One region of the Enterobacter cloacae complex sp. 394I7 genome, then DNA from elsewhere that is predicted to be linked to it. Evidence: predicted binding sites of a transcription regulator. Region 1 holds the regulator's gene; each other region holds the start of a gene.
What was found. Region 1 encodes Fur, which represses iron uptake genes when iron is present. Its sites were predicted from a motif close to ATAATAATGAGAACNACTATCAA; they were not measured.
Positions count from the first base shown of each region.

Region 1 (5,817 bases):
CCGCGTCTGGCTGGCAATATACTGATAGAGTTCGTCATCAACTTCGATTGTTTTCATCTTAATCCAGTGCGATATCTTATCTGAATACAAGTCGTTGGGATTATAAAGTTAAATTCCAACAGCGGATAGCGTCAAACCAGGTTGGCGGCAAAAGTCAGATTAAACTGGAACCTTGCAGCCGGGCGGCAGAATGGTCAACATGATACCCTAACCTGACATACGTAAAAAAAGAACTTTGCCATGAAATTGAATACCCGAGCGCAAACTGCACAATCGCCGAACAATAATTCTCCCATCGTACTGGTTCACGGGCTTTTTGGCAGCCTGGATAACCTGGGGGTGCTGGCGCGCGATCTGGTTACCGATCACGATATTTTGCAGGTCGATATGCGAAATCACGGTCTTTCCGGGCGTTCAGAGGAGATGACCTACGCGGCAATGGCCCAGGATCTGCTCGATACGCTTGATGCCAACCATCTTCAGAAGGTGACGCTCATCGGGCATTCTATGGGCGGCAAGGCGGTAATGGCCCTGACGGCGCTGGCACCGGACAGAATCAACGGTCTGGTCGTGATCGACGTTGCCCCGGTGGATTACGACGTGCGCCGTCATGACGACATTTTTGCTGCCATCAATGCGGTGACAGAGGCTGGGGTTTCAACCCGCCAACAGGCCACAGCCGTCATGCGCGAACATCTTAATGAAGAAGGCGTTATTCAGTTTCTGCTGAAGTCGTTTGTCGACGGCCAGTGGCGTTTCAACGTGCCGGTACTCTGGGCGCAGTACAACAACATCGTCGGCTGGGATACGGTGCCCGCCTGGCAACACCCTACCCTCTTTATTCGCGGCGGTAACTCCCCTTATGTCACCGACGCCTATCGCGACACCTTGCTGGCGCAATTCCCGCAGGCCCGCGCCCATGTCATCGCCGGTGCCGGACACTGGGTTCACGCGGAAAAACCTGACGCCGTGTTACGCGCCATCCGCCGCTATCTCTCTGATACTGCGAATTGATTAAAAAGAGAGCGACTGGAAGGTTGCGGGCTTCCAGTCGTTGGCGTGCCGTTTTTGGTGATGTATGATGGCGCGCTCATCGCCCGGGCAATAGCAGGGCGGCTTGTTTCCCCCGAAGTCTCAGAATCATGGCCAAAGAACAAACGGACCGTACGACACTAGATCTGTTCGCGAATGAGCGTCGACCGGGACGACCGAAAACGAATCCGCTTTCGCGCGATGAACAGCTGCGTATTAATAAACGCAACCAGCTTAAACGCGATAAAAATCGTGGGCTTAAGCGTGTCGAACTGAAGCTCAATGCCGACGCCGTCGATGCGCTTAACGAACTGGCTGAAGCGCGTAATATCAGCCGTAGCGAGCTCATTGAAGAGATGTTGATCGCCCAGCTTGAGACCTTGCGCCGCCAGGCATAAGTCTGAAAATCCCCTTTCTTACCCTTTTCATGTAGCACAGAGTGCAGTCCTGCGCGATAGCTGTTTCCGCGGGGTTGCCAGTTCTGCTATTATTGCCCTTATCCGTGGACAAATTGCGCCACCATACCATTAAGTTTCAAGAGGTTATTTTACTCATGGCAATCATCGGCATTTTCTTCGGCAGTGATACCGGCAATACCGAAAATATCGCAAAAAACATTCAAAAACAGCTCGGTAAAGACGTTGCCGATGTGCATGACATCGCCAAGAGCAGCAAAGAAGATCTCGAAGGCTATGACATCCTGTTGCTGGGTATCCCAACCTGGTACTACGGTGAAGCCCAGTGTGACTGGGATGATTTCTTCCCGACGCTGGAAGAAGTGGACTTCAACGGCAAGCTGGTCGCCCTTTTTGGCTGCGGCGATCAGGAAGACTACGCTGAGTACTTCTGTGACGCGCTGGGCACTATCCGCGATATCATTGAACCGAATGGTGCAGTTATCGTAGGCCACTGGCCGACTGCCGGTTACCACTTCGAAGCGTCTAAAGGCCTGGCCGATGACGACCACTTCGTGGGTCTGGCGATCGACGAAGACCGTCAGCCAGAACTGACCGCAGAGCGCGTTGAGAAGTGGGTGAAGCAGATCCGCGAAGAACTGCACCTGGACGATATTCTTAACGCCTGATTGTTAGTGTGGCGCAACCCCGGTTGCGCCCAGGAACCGGGTCAAACGATTAAATTAATCGCTACAATCTTTTAACTTTTTCGCCCAGACCTGTACAATGTCTCCCAGGTAAAATGGGGTGCCATTGAGTAAGTTTGTCGGTGATACCACGTTTTTATAAGCATACTTTGCCTGAGACTTGCAGTTTTCATTTAGCCATGGCAGTTCTATAATGAGACGCATTATTCCAGGTGCATTTTCTGTCACTTCCTCCAGAAGTGAATCGTTTAGCAACAGGACAGATTCCGCATGACTGACAACAATACCGCATTAAAGAAGGCTGGCCTGAAAGTTACGCTTCCTCGGTTAAAAATCCTTGAAGTGCTTCAGGGTCCAGACAATCACCATGTCAGTGCGGAAGACCTTTACAAGCGTCTTATCGACATGGGTGAAGAGATTGGGCTGGCAACCGTCTATCGCGTGCTGAACCAGTTTGATGACGCGGGCATTGTTACCCGTCATAATTTCGAAGGCGGTAAATCTGTATTCGAACTGACCCAGCAGCAGCACCACGATCACCTGATCTGCCTGGATTGTGGCAAGGTCATTGAATTTAGTGATGATTCCATCGAAGCACGTCAGCGTGAAATCGCTGCTCGTCATGGTATCCGCCTGACCAACCATAGCCTGTATCTGTATGGTCACTGTGCTGAAGGTGATTGCCGCGAAGACGATCACGCACACGACGCCAAATAAGTCGAACTTTCATACTCTGAGCCAGCCGCAAGGTTGGCTTTTTTTTGCCTGTCACCCGGCGAAAAAAAGCCCGGTAAGCACAGCGCCACCGGGCCTTAACACGCTTAATTAATTTCCGTTGTTACTGCGTATTTCCTTCCAGATCTGGTCGCAACGCTTCGCCACTTCCTGATCGTTACCGGTTTTACGCGCCTGAATGCAGGCCTGATAGTCCATCACGCGAACATTTTCCTGCGTCGCAAACTGCTCATGCGCCTTCTCTTTCTTCAGCACATTCAGCACGCTCTGGCAGGCTTCAATTTTCTCCGGTGAGCCTTCAGCGGTGTTAATGCAGGCGCTGTAAGCCTCCTTCAGGCGAGAATCTTCTTTCGGTGCCGGGTCCTGGGCGCAAGCCACCAGCCCCGAGGCCAGCAACGCGACGATTACCATTTTTTTCATCATGTGCAGTCTCCATTCCGGCGGGACGGAACCCGCCGGAGCGTTCATCAGAAGATAGTGAATGGTGCGATAACCATGAATTTCACGTCACGTTCATCCTGGAAGATGTTGCCGTAACCGCCCGCGTAGCTTGGAATATCAGAGTGGTTGTCATACTGCGTGAAGTGCAGCTTGAACATCGTGCCTTTCGCACGTCCATCCTGCACGGTATAGATGGCATCCAGGCTGTAAGAGGACTCTTTCAGACGGTAGTTCGGTTCGTAGTACGCATCCGGTGTGGCCATGTCGCCCGGTTTGGCGTCCCAGGCATACGCGTAGGAGGCGCCCACCGCCCAGCCCGGCAGGTTCCAGTTTTTCAGGTCATACATTGCGCCGAAGAAGACCGCTTTTTCGCCGTCGGCGTTGAAGTCAGAGCGGTTATCCCACCAGATATCCAGACGACCGTTGGAAGATGCGTAAGTCGGGGTCATACGCTGCAGGAAGTAGCCCTGCTGCCCTTCCGCCTTCACCCATGTCCCTTCCAGACGCAAATCCACCTGCCCCACTTTGTAGCCAAAGGTCAGCGCCTGCAGCCAGGCCGTGCCGTCATAAATATCGTTGACGCCACCATCGCTGACTTTGTCTCGCGTGCCGTAGAACTGGTAACTGGTACTCAACGGACTCCCTGCGATATCAAACTTGTAGCTGGCTTTGGCAAAATACTGATCGATATAACCTTCAGCCTGACCAAAGGCGGCTTCTAACACGAGGTCGTTTTTAAAATCGTACTTCGCACCCAGCGAGTGGAGGTAATCCACTTTGGTCTTTTTATCGTTCTGGTAAAACTTATCCATTTCGATATGCCACGGGGCTTTGTATTCGTTGGTCCACATATAGGAGAAACTCAACGCACCCGCATCACCGTAGTCAAAGTTAGCGCCGGCTTCAGCGCCCTGGTAAGTACCAGGCATAAAACTCCAGTGTGGCGCTAACAGGGTTTGGCCAGTTGGCTGAATATATCCGCCGCGCGCCCAGACTGGACCATACTTGAATTTTGCAGCGGCTTTATACAGGCTGATACCGCTTTTATCGCCGGACCAGTCTTCTTTATAGGCCTTATTGCTGGACGAGAAGGCAATTTCGTTCGGGTGTCCGCTGTCGCCATTTTCCGCCATTTCGATTGCCGTGAATGCGGCAATATCCAGGCCGAACATATCGGCGGCATAGCCTGACTGGAAGTCGAGGTTGGCATTCCAGGTAGAGTGAGAAAGGTTGGTTTTGTATTTGTCTTCGGTAACGTCTTTACGGTCACGTTCACGCTGCCAGTAATAAATACCGCCCGTGAGGGTAGAATCTTCGATGAAACCTGCTGCCTTAGCCTCTGGCGCAATCACCAGGCCTGACATTGCTGTCACACCGGCGATAGCCAGCGCCAGCGCACTACGTTTGCCACTGAACGTACGCATAGATTATTCCTCTTTGACGAATTAAAACGCCTGAACGGCGAAAAATATAAAAGACCAAAAGGTCAGGGGTAGTCAGAAATACCCTCGAATTAACTACCGCCTTTAGGTTATTTTTCGCGACGCGAATTATCAATGCTTTTCAGTGGGCAAAAGTCAGGATTATGACGAAGTGCACATAATTCGTAGTGCTTTGTAACATTTAGCGGGAGACGAGATTTGGCGGGGCAAGTCATTAAATTTAAGCCAGTAATTGTGTAAATTACTGGTTATTTTCAGGTCTTCACTCTTTTCAGAAATATACAAACTTTTTTTAGAAAAATAAGTAGCACCACATTGACCTGAATATTGCGCAGACATTATTTTTGCTCGCGCTTAACGATATGATCATTCAATAAAAAAACGCCGCATTACGCGGCGTTTGTCTCTCATTGACCAGAGCAGCGTTATTATTCGCCGACTTTAGTCCAGGTATCACGCAGACCAACGGTACGGTTAAACACCGGTTTTTCCGAGGTACTGTGACGGCTGTCGAGGCAGAAGTAGCCTTCACGTTCGAACTGGAACGCTTTGCCCGCTTCGGCGGCTTTCAGAGACGGCTCAGCATACCCCTGCTTGATGACCAGAGATTCCGGGTTGATTGTCGCCAGGAAGTCTTCTGCTGCACCTGGGTTAGGCACGCTGAACAGACGATCGTACAGGCGAATTTCAACCGGCAGCGCATGTGTTGCACTTACCCAGTGGATCACGCCTTTCACTTTGCGGCCATCTGCCGGATCTTTGCTCAGGGTTTCAGCGTCGTAAGAGCAGAAGATGGTGGTGATATTCCCTTCTGCATCTTTCTCAACACGCTCAGCTTTGATCACGTATGCGTTACGCAGACGCACCTCTTTACCCAGCACCAGACGCTTGTACTGCTTGTTCGCTTCTTCGCGGAAGTCAGCACGATCGATCCAGATTTCACCGCTGAACGGCACGTCACGGGTGCCCATTTCCGGTTTGTTCGGATGGTTAGGCATGGAGACCATTTCGCTCGCGCCCTGCGGGTAGTTTTCGATAACCAGTTTAACCGGATCGATGACGGCC
Region 1 covers NZ_JBXWCR010000001.1:197,467-203,283, reverse strand. Annotated here, with positions in the region: gene seqA (replication initiation negative regulator SeqA) at 1-57, opposite strand, end outside; gene ybfF (esterase) at 241-1,014, shown strand; gene ybfE (LexA regulated protein) at 1,143-1,430, shown strand; gene fldA (flavodoxin FldA) at 1,586-2,116, shown strand; gene fur (ferric iron uptake transcriptional regulator) at 2,405-2,851, shown strand; gene AC2FAP_RS00950 (ChiQ/YbfN family lipoprotein) at 2,960-3,289, opposite strand; gene chiP (chitoporin ChiP) at 3,337-4,734, opposite strand; gene glnS (glutamine--tRNA ligase) at 5,181-5,817, opposite strand, start outside.

Region 2 (5,817 bases), on a different contig from region 1:
GAACTGGAAGACCGTCGTCAGGCGATCCTCAAATCCATCGGCGAACAGGGAAAACTGACCAGCGAGCTGGAAACCGCAATCAACGGCACCCTGAGCAAAACCGAACTCGAAGACCTTTATCTGCCGTACAAACCGAAGCGCCGCACCCGTGGACAGATTGCCATTGAGGCAGGCCTGGAGCCGCTGGCCGAACTGCTGTGGAACGAACCGTCCCACGACCCGGAAACCGAAGCCGCGAAGTTTATCGATGCCGATAAAGGGGTCGCAGACACCAAAGCCGCACTCGACGGCGCGCGCTACATTCTGATGGAGCGCTTCTCCGAAGATGCCGCCCTGCTCGCGAAAGTGCGTGACTATCTGTGGAAAAACGCCCACATCGTCTCTACCGTGGTCAGCGGGAAAGAGGAAGAAGGCGCCAAGTTCCGCGATTATTTCGATCATCACGAACCCATCTCTACCACCCCTTCACACCGCGCGCTGGCGATGTTCCGCGGCCGCAACGAAGGCGTGCTCCAGCTCTCCCTGAATGCCGATCCACAGTTTGACGAGCCACCAAAAGAGAGCCACTGCGAGCAGATCATTATCGACCACCTCGGCCTGCGCCTGAACAACGCGCCGGCAGACAGCTGGCGCAAAGGCGTGGTGAGCTGGACGTGGCGCATCAAGGTGCTAATGCACCTCGAAACCGAACTGATGGGCACCGTGCGTGAACGCGCCGAAGACGAAGCAATCAACGTCTTCGCCCGTAACCTGCACGACCTGCTGATGGCCGCACCTGCCGGCCTGCGCGCCACCATGGGTCTCGATCCGGGTCTGCGTACCGGCGTAAAAGTGGCCGTGGTTGACGGTACCGGCAAGCTGGTGGCTACCGACACCATTTATCCGCATACCGGCCAGGCGGCGAAGGCTGCCGTCGTGGTTGCGGCGCTGTGCGAGAAATACAACGTGGAGCTGGTGGCCATCGGCAACGGTACGGCCTCCCGTGAAACCGAGCGTTTCTACCTCGATGTGCAGAAACAGTTCCCGAAAGTCACCGCACAGAAAGTGATTGTCAGCGAGGCGGGCGCTTCCGTCTATTCGGCGTCTGAACTGGCCGCCCTGGAGTTCCCGGACCTGGACGTTTCCCTGCGCGGTGCAGTTTCTATCGCCCGCCGTCTGCAGGATCCGCTGGCGGAGCTGGTTAAGATCGACCCGAAATCCATCGGCGTCGGCCAGTATCAGCATGACGTGAGCCAGACTCAGCTGGCCCGTAAGCTGGATGCGGTCGTGGAAGACTGCGTAAACGCCGTCGGCGTTGACCTGAACACGGCCTCTGTTCCCCTGCTGACCCGCGTGGCGGGCTTAACCCGCATGATGGCGCAAAACATCGTTGCCTGGCGTGATGAAAACGGCCAGTTCCAGAACCGCCAGCAGTTGCTGAAGGTGAGCCGTCTGGGGCCAAAAGCGTTTGAGCAGTGCGCGGGCTTCCTGCGCATCAACCACGGCGATAACCCGCTGGATGCCTCAACCGTTCACCCGGAAGCGTACCCGGTAGTGGAACGCATTCTGGCCGCAACCCAGCAGGCGCTGAAAGACCTGATGGGCGACAGCAGCGCGCTGCGTAACCTGAAGGCGGTCGATTTTACCGACGAACAGTTCGGGGTGCCGACGGTCACGGACATCATCAAAGAGCTGGAAAAACCAGGCCGCGATCCGCGTCCTGAGTTTAAAACCGCGACCTTCGCCGACGGCGTTGAAACCATGAATGATCTGCTTCCAGGCATGGTACTCGAAGGGGCGGTCACTAACGTCACCAACTTTGGCGCGTTTGTCGATATCGGCGTGCACCAGGACGGTCTGGTCCACATCTCTTCCCTTGCCGATAAATTCGTTGAAGATCCGCATACCGTGGTCAAAGCGGGCGACATCGTGAAGGTGAAGGTGATGGAAGTGGATCTGCAGCGTAAGCGTATCGCCCTGACGATGCGTCTGGACGAGCAGCCAGGTGAAACCAGCGCGCGCCGCGGCAGTAACGGCGGCGGACGCGAGCAGCAGCGCCCGGCCGCAAAAGCGGCGAAGCCACGCGGACGTGACGCCCAGCCTGCAGGCAACAGCGCCATGATGGATGCGCTGGCGGCAGCAATGGGTAAGAAACGCTAACCGCATAAAAAAGGCCCGGTGATGCGTCACTCACCGGGCCGTTATCCCGCCGAAATTAATTGTAAAATATGAAACCGGTTGTATATCTATATTTCAACCACCAGTGATCACACTATTAACAAATAAGCCGTTCCTCTCCCTGCCGCAGAATCAGTAAATATTGAGCAAGGTCAAACAGGCCGTAAATTAATACCGCAAACAACATTCCGTCACAGTTTTATTATTGCTGATAAAAACTATTCTCATTATCATCCCATAGTAGATATTTTAACCTCTCGTGGAATCAGGCATTATGCAATTCACTCCAGACAGTGCATGGAAAATTACCGGTTTTACCCACGAAATTAGCCCGGCCTATCGACAAAAGCTGCTGTCGCTGGGCATGCTGCCCGGCTCGTCATTTCAGGTCGTGCGCGTCGCCCCGTTAGGTGATCCGGTGCATATCGAAACCCGACGCGTAAATCTGGTATTGCGTAAAAAAGATCTCGCATTAATAGAAGTCGAAGCCTTATCCCGATAACAAGCCAGCGGTTTCAGTGAGTCCAGAAAAATGAAAAAATTAACTATTGGCTTAATTGGCAATCCTAATTCCGGCAAGACAACGCTATTTAACCAGCTCACGGGTGCGCGCCAGCGCGTCGGTAACTGGGCTGGCGTAACGGTTGAACGTAAAGAAGGCCTATTCTCAACAACAGATCACCAGGTCACGCTGGTTGACCTGCCCGGCACGTACTCCTTAACCACGATCTCCTCGCAAACTTCGCTCGATGAGCAGATTGCCTGCCACTATATTCTTAGCGGCGACGCGGATCTGCTCATCAACGTGGTTGATGCCTCAAACCTTGAGCGTAACCTCTACCTGACGCTGCAGCTGCTGGAGCTGGGCATTCCCTGCATCGTGGCGCTCAACATGCTCGACATTGCAGAGAAACAGAAACTGCGTATCGACGTCGATGCCCTCTCCGCACGGCTGGGGTGCCCGGTCGTTCCGCTGGTGTCGACGCGCGCCCGCGGTATTGATGCCCTGAAACTGGCTATCGATCGCCACGCGGGCAATCGTAACGTTGAGCTGGTGCACTACGCCCAGCCGCTCCTGCGCGAAGCGGATCTGCTGGCGCAAGAGATGGACAAAAGCATGCCCGCGAAACAGCGCCTGTGGCTCGGCCTGCAAATGCTGGAAGGGGATATCTACAGCCGCGCCTATGCTGGTCATGCGGCAGATGAACTGGACGTGGTCCTCGCCCGTCTGAGCGACGAGCTGGATGACCCGGCCCTGCATATCGCTGATGCTCGCTATCAGGCCATCGCCGCGATTTGCGACGTGGTCAGTAACGCCCTGACGGCGGAACCGAGCCGCTTCACCGCTGCCGTGGATAAGGTTGTGCTTAACCGTTTCCTCGGTTTGCCGGTCTTCTTGCTGGTGATGTACCTGATGTTCTTGCTCGCCATTAACATTGGTGGCGCACTCCAGCCGATTTTCGATGCCGGTTCCGTTGCTATCTTTGTTCATGGCATTCAGTGGGTGGGTTACACCCTGCATTTCCCGGAATGGCTGACCATCTTCCTTGCCCAGGGGATTGGCGGTGGTATCAACACCGTACTGCCTCTGGTGCCGCAAATCGGCATGATGTATCTGTTCCTCTCCTTCCTTGAGGATTCCGGTTACATGGCACGCGCCGCCTTCGTCATGGATCGCCTGATGCAGGCGCTCGGTCTGCCAGGCAAATCCTTCGTGCCGCTGATCGTGGGCTTCGGCTGTAACGTGCCCTCGGTTATGGGTGCCCGTACGCTGGATGCACCGCGTGAACGTCTGATGACCATTATGATGGCACCGTTTATGTCCTGCGGTGCACGACTGGCTATCTTCGCGGTCTTTGCCGCGGCCTTCTTTGGGCAGCAGGGGGCACTGGCGGTCTTCTCGCTGTACGTGCTGGGTATCGTCATGGCCATTCTCACGGGGCTGATGCTGAAACACACCATCATGCGCGGCGAAGCGTCGCCGTTCGTTATGGAACTGCCGGTCTACCACGTCCCCCATCTTAAAAGCCTGGTGATCCAGACCTGGCAGCGCCTGAAAGGCTTCGTCCTGCGTGCCGGTAAAGTGATTGTTATCGTGAGTATTTTCCTGAGCGCGCTGAACAGCTTCACCCTGAGCGGACAGGCTGCGGATAACATCAACGACTCCGCCCTCGCCTCCGTCAGCCGCGTCATAACCCCGGTCTTCAAACCGATCGGCGTCCATGACGATAACTGGCAGGCGACCGTCGGTCTGTTCACCGGTGCGATGGCGAAAGAGGTGGTCGTCGGGACCCTGAATACGCTCTACACCGCGGAGAACATCCAGGAGCAAGCGTTCAATCCGGCAGAGTTTCATCTCGGTAACGAACTGCTGGGCGCCGTCGAAGAGACATGGCAGAGCCTGAAAGACACCTTCAGCCTGAGCGTGCTGGCGAACCCTATTGAGGCCAGTAAAGGTGACGGCGAAATGGCAACGGGTGCCATGGGCGTGATGAGCGAGAAATTTGGTAGCGCCTCTGCGGCCTACAGCTACCTCATCTTTGTTCTGCTCTATATTCCGTGCATCTCCGTCATGGGTGCGATTGCCCGCGAGTCCAGCCGTGGCTGGATGGGCTTCTCCATTCTGTGGGGGCTCAACATCGCTTACTCGCTGGCGACGCTCTTTTATCAGACCGTTAACTTTAGCCAGCACCCGCGGTATAGCCTGGTGTGCATCCTGGCGGTTGTGCTGTTTAACGTGCTCGTTCTCGGCCTGCTACGCCGGGCACGCAGCCGGGTTGATATCAACCTGCTGGCAAACCGCAAAACGGCTGCCAGCTGTTGCAACAGCCCGGCGGGCGACTGTCACTAAGGGGTAAGCCATGGCATCGTTGATTCAGGTACGCGACCTGCTGGCGTTACAAGGGCGAATGGAGGCGAAACAGCTGAGCCTCACCCTGCATACGCCGCAGCCGATGATCGATGCCATGCTGGAAAGACTGGAAGCCATGGGAAAAGCGGTGCGTATTCAGGAAGAGGCGGAGGGCTGCCTGTCCGGCAGTTGTAAAAGCTGCCCGGAAGGAAAAGCCTGCCTCAGAGAGTGGTGGGCACTGCGCACATAAAGCCGGGCATCGCTGCCCGGCATTAACGTATTACTTATAGACGTCCGCCGTTGCGCGCACGTTTTTGGTTTGTTTTTCGGCACTGGTGACGACGTAGTACTTCCCACCCAGCTCATCCGCTTTCTTAGACAGCTCTTTTTTGGCGTCCATCGGCGCGGTCGTGTCAGACGTAGAAATCTCACCAACTTTGGTCAGATTCATCCCGGCAACTTTATCTTTTTCCAGCTCTTGTGCCGCAAAGGCGCCAAATGAAAGTGACCCAATAACCAGAGAAGTGACGATACCTGTAACAAGTTTCATAGCCTGACTCTCCATAGGATTGTTGTTTTGATTATCGTAGGCAGAACAACCGCAACGACATCTGGAGTATGGTTGCGGTGTGAAACTTTTTCCAGGCTGGATAGAAAATAATCAGTCTAAACGTTGACTTAACGCAACGAGCGCTGAACAAAACTCCGCCGGATGAGAGATAAACGGCGCATGCGCGGCTTTGTTTATCACCAGAGACTCACTTTGTGGCCAGAGTGAATCCAGCACTGGAACCACTTTGCGCGGCACC
Region 2 covers NZ_JBXWCR010000006.1:60,199-66,015, forward strand. Annotated here, with positions in the region: gene AC2FAP_RS18725 (Tex family protein) at 1-2,139, shown strand, start outside; gene feoA (ferrous iron transporter A) at 2,432-2,659, shown strand; gene feoB (Fe(2+) transporter permease subunit FeoB) at 2,690-5,008, shown strand; gene feoC ([Fe-S]-dependent transcriptional repressor FeoC) at 5,019-5,258, shown strand; gene AC2FAP_RS18745 (YdgH/BhsA/McbA-like domain containing protein) at 5,289-5,558, opposite strand; gene bioH (pimeloyl-ACP methyl ester esterase BioH) at 5,670-5,817, opposite strand, start outside.
Region 2: the regulator Fur is predicted to act here: its motif matches at 2,369-2,391, upstream of feoA (ferrous iron transporter A).

Region 3 (5,817 bases), on a different contig from region 1:
GGGATGACGCCGGTTCAGTGGCGTCATCGCAGTCGTAACGCGGCGTAATCAGTTCGCCATGCCGAGGCCCACAATGTTGGCCGCAATAATGATCACCACGCACCCCAGACTCAGCACGCCCACCGGGCGACGCCCGGCGTTGTTCCACTCTTTCAGAAGCAGACCCACCAGCCCACCGCACAGCACGTAGAAGCTCATGTGCAGCATCCAGCTCATATAGTCATACTGCGCCGGAATACTGGCGTGACCCCACGCGTAGAAGAAGAACTGGAGATACCACATCAGCCCGCCGAGCGCCGAGAGCAGCACGTTCCCGATAATCATCTGTTTAGCCAGCGAGAAGTCGGCTTTCAGTGACAAGGTCTTCACGTTTGCCAGACGGAAAAAACAGAAACCGAGGTTAACCACCGCTCCGCCACCCATGATCACCACATAGCTTGGCAGTGCCACGTACAGCGGGTCGACGCCCAGTGCGGCAGCGGCTTCATGCATCGGTTTGGCGGCGTTCATCGCGAATGACATGCCTGCGGAGAAGATCCCGCACATCACCGCCAGCAGCAGGCCTTTCTTCAGGTTGAACTCTTCGGCTCTGATGCCCATTTTGCGCTCTTTCAGCTGCCCTGCGCGGGTGACAATGCCCACGCCAATGACGGCCACCAGCACGCCCAGCAGCGTCATCTGGCCGCCTTTGGTGTTGATGAGCACGTCGACGTTGCCGTTGAGTATCGGCGTCATCAGAGTGCCGACAATCAGCGTAATACCAATCGCGATGCCAATGCCCATCGACATGCCGAGATAGCGCATGGTGAGGCCATAGTTAATGTTACCGACGCCCCACATGGCGCCAAAAAGAAAGACCGGCAGCAGGGTGGAGGCGTTAAAGGAGGAGAAATAGCCCCAGAAATCCGGGAGCAGCATGGCGCTGATGGTCCAGGGAAGAATTATCCACGAGACCACACCGCCGACGGACCACATGGTTTCCCATGACCACTGTTTGACCTGTTTAAACGGGGCATAGAAACAGGCTGCACTGGCCGCGCCTATCAGATGCCAGAAAATACCCATCGTAATCGCATGATTCATGTTTACATCCTCATCGTTTTTATATGCCGGTGGCTTCCCACCGACTCGATGAGTGTAAAAATTAAGCAGTCGGGTAACCTTCGGAAGGTTGCCGCACTTTGGTTTTGAATGGCAATCAACGCGTTAACCGGGTGAGCAGACTCACAATTTCAGCAATAATCGAAAACCGAATAACCTTATAAAAACTACGGCATTGATAATCATTTTCAATATCATTTAATTAACTATAATGAACCAACTGCTTACGCGGCATTAACAGCTGTGCCGCCCGACAATAATGGAGAGGATTATGAGTTATACACTGCCATCCCTGCCGTATGCCTACGACGCACTGGAACCGCATTTCGACAAGCAGACGATGGAAATCCATCACACTAAACACCACCAGACCTATGTGAACAACGCGAACGCCGCGCTGGAAAGCCTGCCAGAGTTCGCTAGCCTGCCTGTTGAAGAGCTGATCACCAAACTGGACCAGCTGCCAGCTGACAAGAAAACCGTTCTGCGTAACAACGCAGGTGGTCACGCTAACCACAGCCTGTTCTGGAAAGGCCTGAAAACCGGTACCACCCTGCAGGGCGACCTGAAAGCGGCTATCGAGCGCGATTTCGGTTCTGTAGACAACTTCAAAGCGGAATTCGAAAAAGCCGCTGCGACCCGTTTCGGCTCTGGCTGGGCGTGGCTGGTTCTGAAAGGTGACAAACTGGCGGTTGTTTCAACGGCTAACCAGGACTCCCCGCTGATGGGTGAAGCAATCTCTGGCGCATCCGGTTTCCCTATCCTGGGTCTGGACGTGTGGGAACACGCTTACTACCTGAAATTCCAGAATCGTCGCCCGGACTACATCAAAGCCTTCTGGGACGTGGTGAACTGGGACGAAGCAGCAGCGCGTTTCGCCGCGAAAAAATAAGGTTGCATTGACGCCTGTGAGAAGCGAGTCTGATGACTCGCTTTTTTTGTATCTGCAGAAAGGAGCAGCGATGCATTTTCCGGTGAATGTCTTTACAGGCAAGGTAAGGGAGTACGACGGCAGCCGCCCGAGCGCTATCGCCAAAATTCAGGTCGACGGCGAGTTGACGTTAACCGACCTCGGGCTGGTGGGCGATGAGCAGGCCGAAAAGAAAATCCATGGCGGGCCTGACCGCGCGCTGTGCCACTATCCGCGGGAACACTATCAGCACTGGATAACCGAGTTCCCCGAACAGGCGGATATGTTTGTCGCGCCAGCGTTTGGTGAGAATCTCTCAACGGAAGGGCTGACCGAGAAAAACATCTTTATCGGCGATATCTACCGCTGGGGCGATGCCCTGATTCAGGTGACGCAGCCGCGCTCGCCGTGCTTCAAACTAAACTATCATTTCGGCATCAGCGACATGTCTGCCCGGCTGCAGAGCGCGGGTAAAACGGGCTGGTTATATCGGGTGGTGCTGGCAGGTCAGGTATCGGCAGATGCGCCGCTGGTGCTGGCATCGCGCCTGAGTGATGTCTCGGTATATGACGCCTGCGCGATCGCCTGGCATATGCCGTTTGATGACGACCAGTACCATCGGCTTTTGTCCGCTGCAGGGCTGTCCACGAGCTGGACCCGAACGATGCAGAAACGCCGTTTAAGTAGCAAGATCGAAGATAATTCGCGGAGATTGTGGGGGAAATAGTTTCCCCGCAGGAGAGGCAAGCCGGGTCAGCGATACCGCCGCCCGGCTAAACGGCTACGAACGTTTATACAACGGCAGCCACAGCGTTAACCGCAACCCACCCAGCGGGCTGTCGTCGGCCTTCACCCAGCCGCGATGCTGCTGCATGGCGGTTTCAACAATCGCCAGACCCAGCCCCGTGCCGCCAGATTCACGGTCACGCGCCTCGTCGGTACGGTAGAACGGACGGAAAATCTGTTCGCGGTCTTCCGGGCTTACCCCAGGACCATCGTCATCAACGATGATGGTGATCCCGTCTTTATCCACCGAGAAGGCTACCTCAATCTTCGTGTGCGAATAGCGCAGGGCGTTACGCACGATGTTCTCCAGCGCGCTTTCCAGCGTGTTAGGGTTACCGTACAGCGGCCATGGCCCCGGCGGGAAGTTGACGGTAAAGGATTTCCCCATCTGCTCCGCTTCGAACGCCGCGTTATCCAGCACTTCATGCCACAGGTGGTTGGCTTTCACCGTTTCGCTCACCAGCGCATTTTTCTGCTGATTGCGCGACATGACCAGCAGGTCGTTAATCATGCTGTCCAGACGATGCGCTTCCGTTTCAATACGTTCCAGCTCTTTGCTCTCACCGCTGCGGCGACGCAGCAGCGCGGTGCCGAGCTGTAAGCGCGTGAGCGGCGTGCGCAGCTCGTGCGAGATATCCGACAGCAGGCGTTGCTGTGCCGTCATCATGCGGTCGAGGGCGCTCACCATCTGGTTAAAACTGGTCCCGGCGGCAAGGAACTCCTGTGGACCAGCTTCCAGTTCAGGGTGTTGTCGCAGGTTACCCTGCGCCACTTCGTCCGCCGCGTTTTTCAGCTTACGCGCCGGTTTCGCCAGACTCCACGCCAGCCACAGCAGCAGCGGTGAGCTGACCAGCATGGTGACAATCAGCAGCAGAAGCGGACGGTCAAACAGCAGGTTGATGAAATCGGACTGGGAGTTGCTCGCCGGGCGGATCAGGTAAAGCTGGTAATTATCCTCGCCATCTCTGACGGAGAAGGGGCCCACCATCTCAACCCGACCGTATTTTTTCTTCTGAGGATGGTCGGCGTTATCCGCCTGACCAATGAAGTTACGGATGATCTGCATTTCATTGCGATCGGCGCCAATCACGCGCCCTTCGCTGGTCACCAGCAACAGGCGCTGGCCTGGCGGTGCCCATTTGTCGATAGCGCGAAACAGCCTGCGCCACCACATTAAATCGTTCGGCGGGTCGTTTGCCAGCTCGGCTTCCACGTGCTGCTCGATCATCACGCCCTGACGTTGCTCGCTGTCGAGAAGCTCCGTCATCTGGCGTGAGTCGAGTTTTGGCAACATCAAAACGAGCATTAAAACCAGTGCCAGCGTCAGCCAGAAAATGGCGAAGATGCGGGCTGTTAAGCTTCCTATCATGAAGCGGAAACCATCAGATAACCGCGACCACGCAGGGTTTTAAACCACGGGTGTCCGTCCTTGCGTTCCGGCAGCTTGCGGCGCAGGTTCGAGATATGCATATCGATGGCGCGATCAAACGGGGTGAGGCGTTTGCCGAGCACTTCCTGGCTCAAATGTTCACGCGATACCACCTGGCCGAGGTGCTGGGCCAGCAGATACAGCAGGGTGAACTCGGTGCCAGTCAGTTCCAGCGTTTCACCGTCAAAACTCGCTTCCTGACGGCCCGGATTCAGGCTCAGGGAGTCGACTTCCAGCGTCGGTGAACTGTTGTCGCTGTTCTGCTGCTGTTCGCTCCAGTGAGAACGACGCAGGATAGCGCGAATACGGGCAACCAGTTCACGGTCGTTAAACGGCTTTGGTAAATAGTCATCCGCGCCCAGCTCAAGGCCAAGTACACGGTCAAGTTCGCTGCCACGAGCGGTCAGCATAATTACGGGCGTCTGGTGTGTCTGGCGAAGCTCTTTCAACGTATCAATGCCGTTTTTCTTCGGCATCATCACGTCGAGCAAAAGTAAATCGATGCTGTCGTCAAGGAGACTCAGCGCCTGCTCGCCATCATGGGCAACCAGAACGTTGAAACCTTCCATGTCGAGCAACTCCTTTAAAAGGGATGTGAGCTCTCGGTCATCATCAACTAACAGGATTTTATTCATTGTTTAAATACCTCCGAGGCAGAAATTACGACATCAAGGCTATCTAATCCATGACTTTACGTTGTTTTACACCCCCTGACGCATGTTTGCAGCCTGAATCGTAGACTGTCTCTCGTTGAATCGCGACACGAAAGATTTTGGGAGCAAGTGATGCGCAAAGTTACCGCTGCCGTCATGGCCTCAACGCTGGCGTTCAGTACATTAAGCCAGGCCGCTGTAGCTATCCCCGGCGATAACGGGCCCTCAACGGAGGGGGCAACGCAGCACAGCAGCCAAAGCCATATGTTTGATGGCATAAGTTTAACCGAACATCAGCGTCAACAGATGCGAGATCTGATGCAGAGGGCACGACACGACCAGCCCCCTGTTAATGTTAGCGAAATGGAGACAATGCACCGCCTTGTCACCGCAGAAAAATTTGACGAAAGCGCTGTACGCGCTCAGGCCGAAAAAATGGCACAGGAGCAGGTTGCCCGCCAGGTAGAGATGGCGAAGGTCCGCAACCAGATGTTCCACCTGCTAACGCCCGAGCAGCAAGCGGTTTTGAACACAAGACATCAGCAGCGAATGGACCAGTTGCGTGAGGTTGCACGGATGCAGCGAAGCTCAGAAACAACGTTTTTCAGTAGCAATAGCAGTACCCGTAGTAACCAGTAAACCCTGTTTTCCTTGCCATAGACACCATCCCTGTCTTCCCCCACATGATGTGGGGGTTTTTTTTGCCCTTCATTCTGCTTTGTTAACCGTTTATTCATCCTTTGACTCCCCATGCTTCCGTTATACTAGCGGCATGACATGACAGGAGCGTTTATGAATCAATCCTATGGAAGACTGGTAAGTCGGGCAGCGATTGCAGCGACCATCGTGGCTTCAAGCCTGTTAGTGATTAAAATTTTTGCGTGGTGGTATACCGGCTCAGTCAGTATTCTCGCGGCGCTGGTGGACTCGTTGATGGA
Region 3 covers NZ_JBXWCR010000011.1:46,995-52,811, reverse strand. Annotated here, with positions in the region: gene rhaR (HTH-type transcriptional activator RhaR) at 1-48, shown strand, start outside; gene rhaT (L-rhamnose/proton symporter RhaT) at 49-1,083, opposite strand; gene sodA (superoxide dismutase [Mn]) at 1,373-1,993, shown strand; gene yiiM (6-hydroxyaminopurine reductase) at 2,064-2,738, shown strand; gene cpxA (envelope stress sensor histidine kinase CpxA) at 2,793-4,166, opposite strand; gene cpxR (envelope stress response regulator transcription factor CpxR) at 4,163-4,861, opposite strand; gene cpxP (cell-envelope stress modulator CpxP) at 5,012-5,518, shown strand; gene fieF (CDF family cation-efflux transporter FieF) at 5,672-5,817, shown strand, end outside.
Region 3: the regulator Fur is predicted to act here: its motif matches at 1,277-1,299, upstream of sodA (superoxide dismutase [Mn]).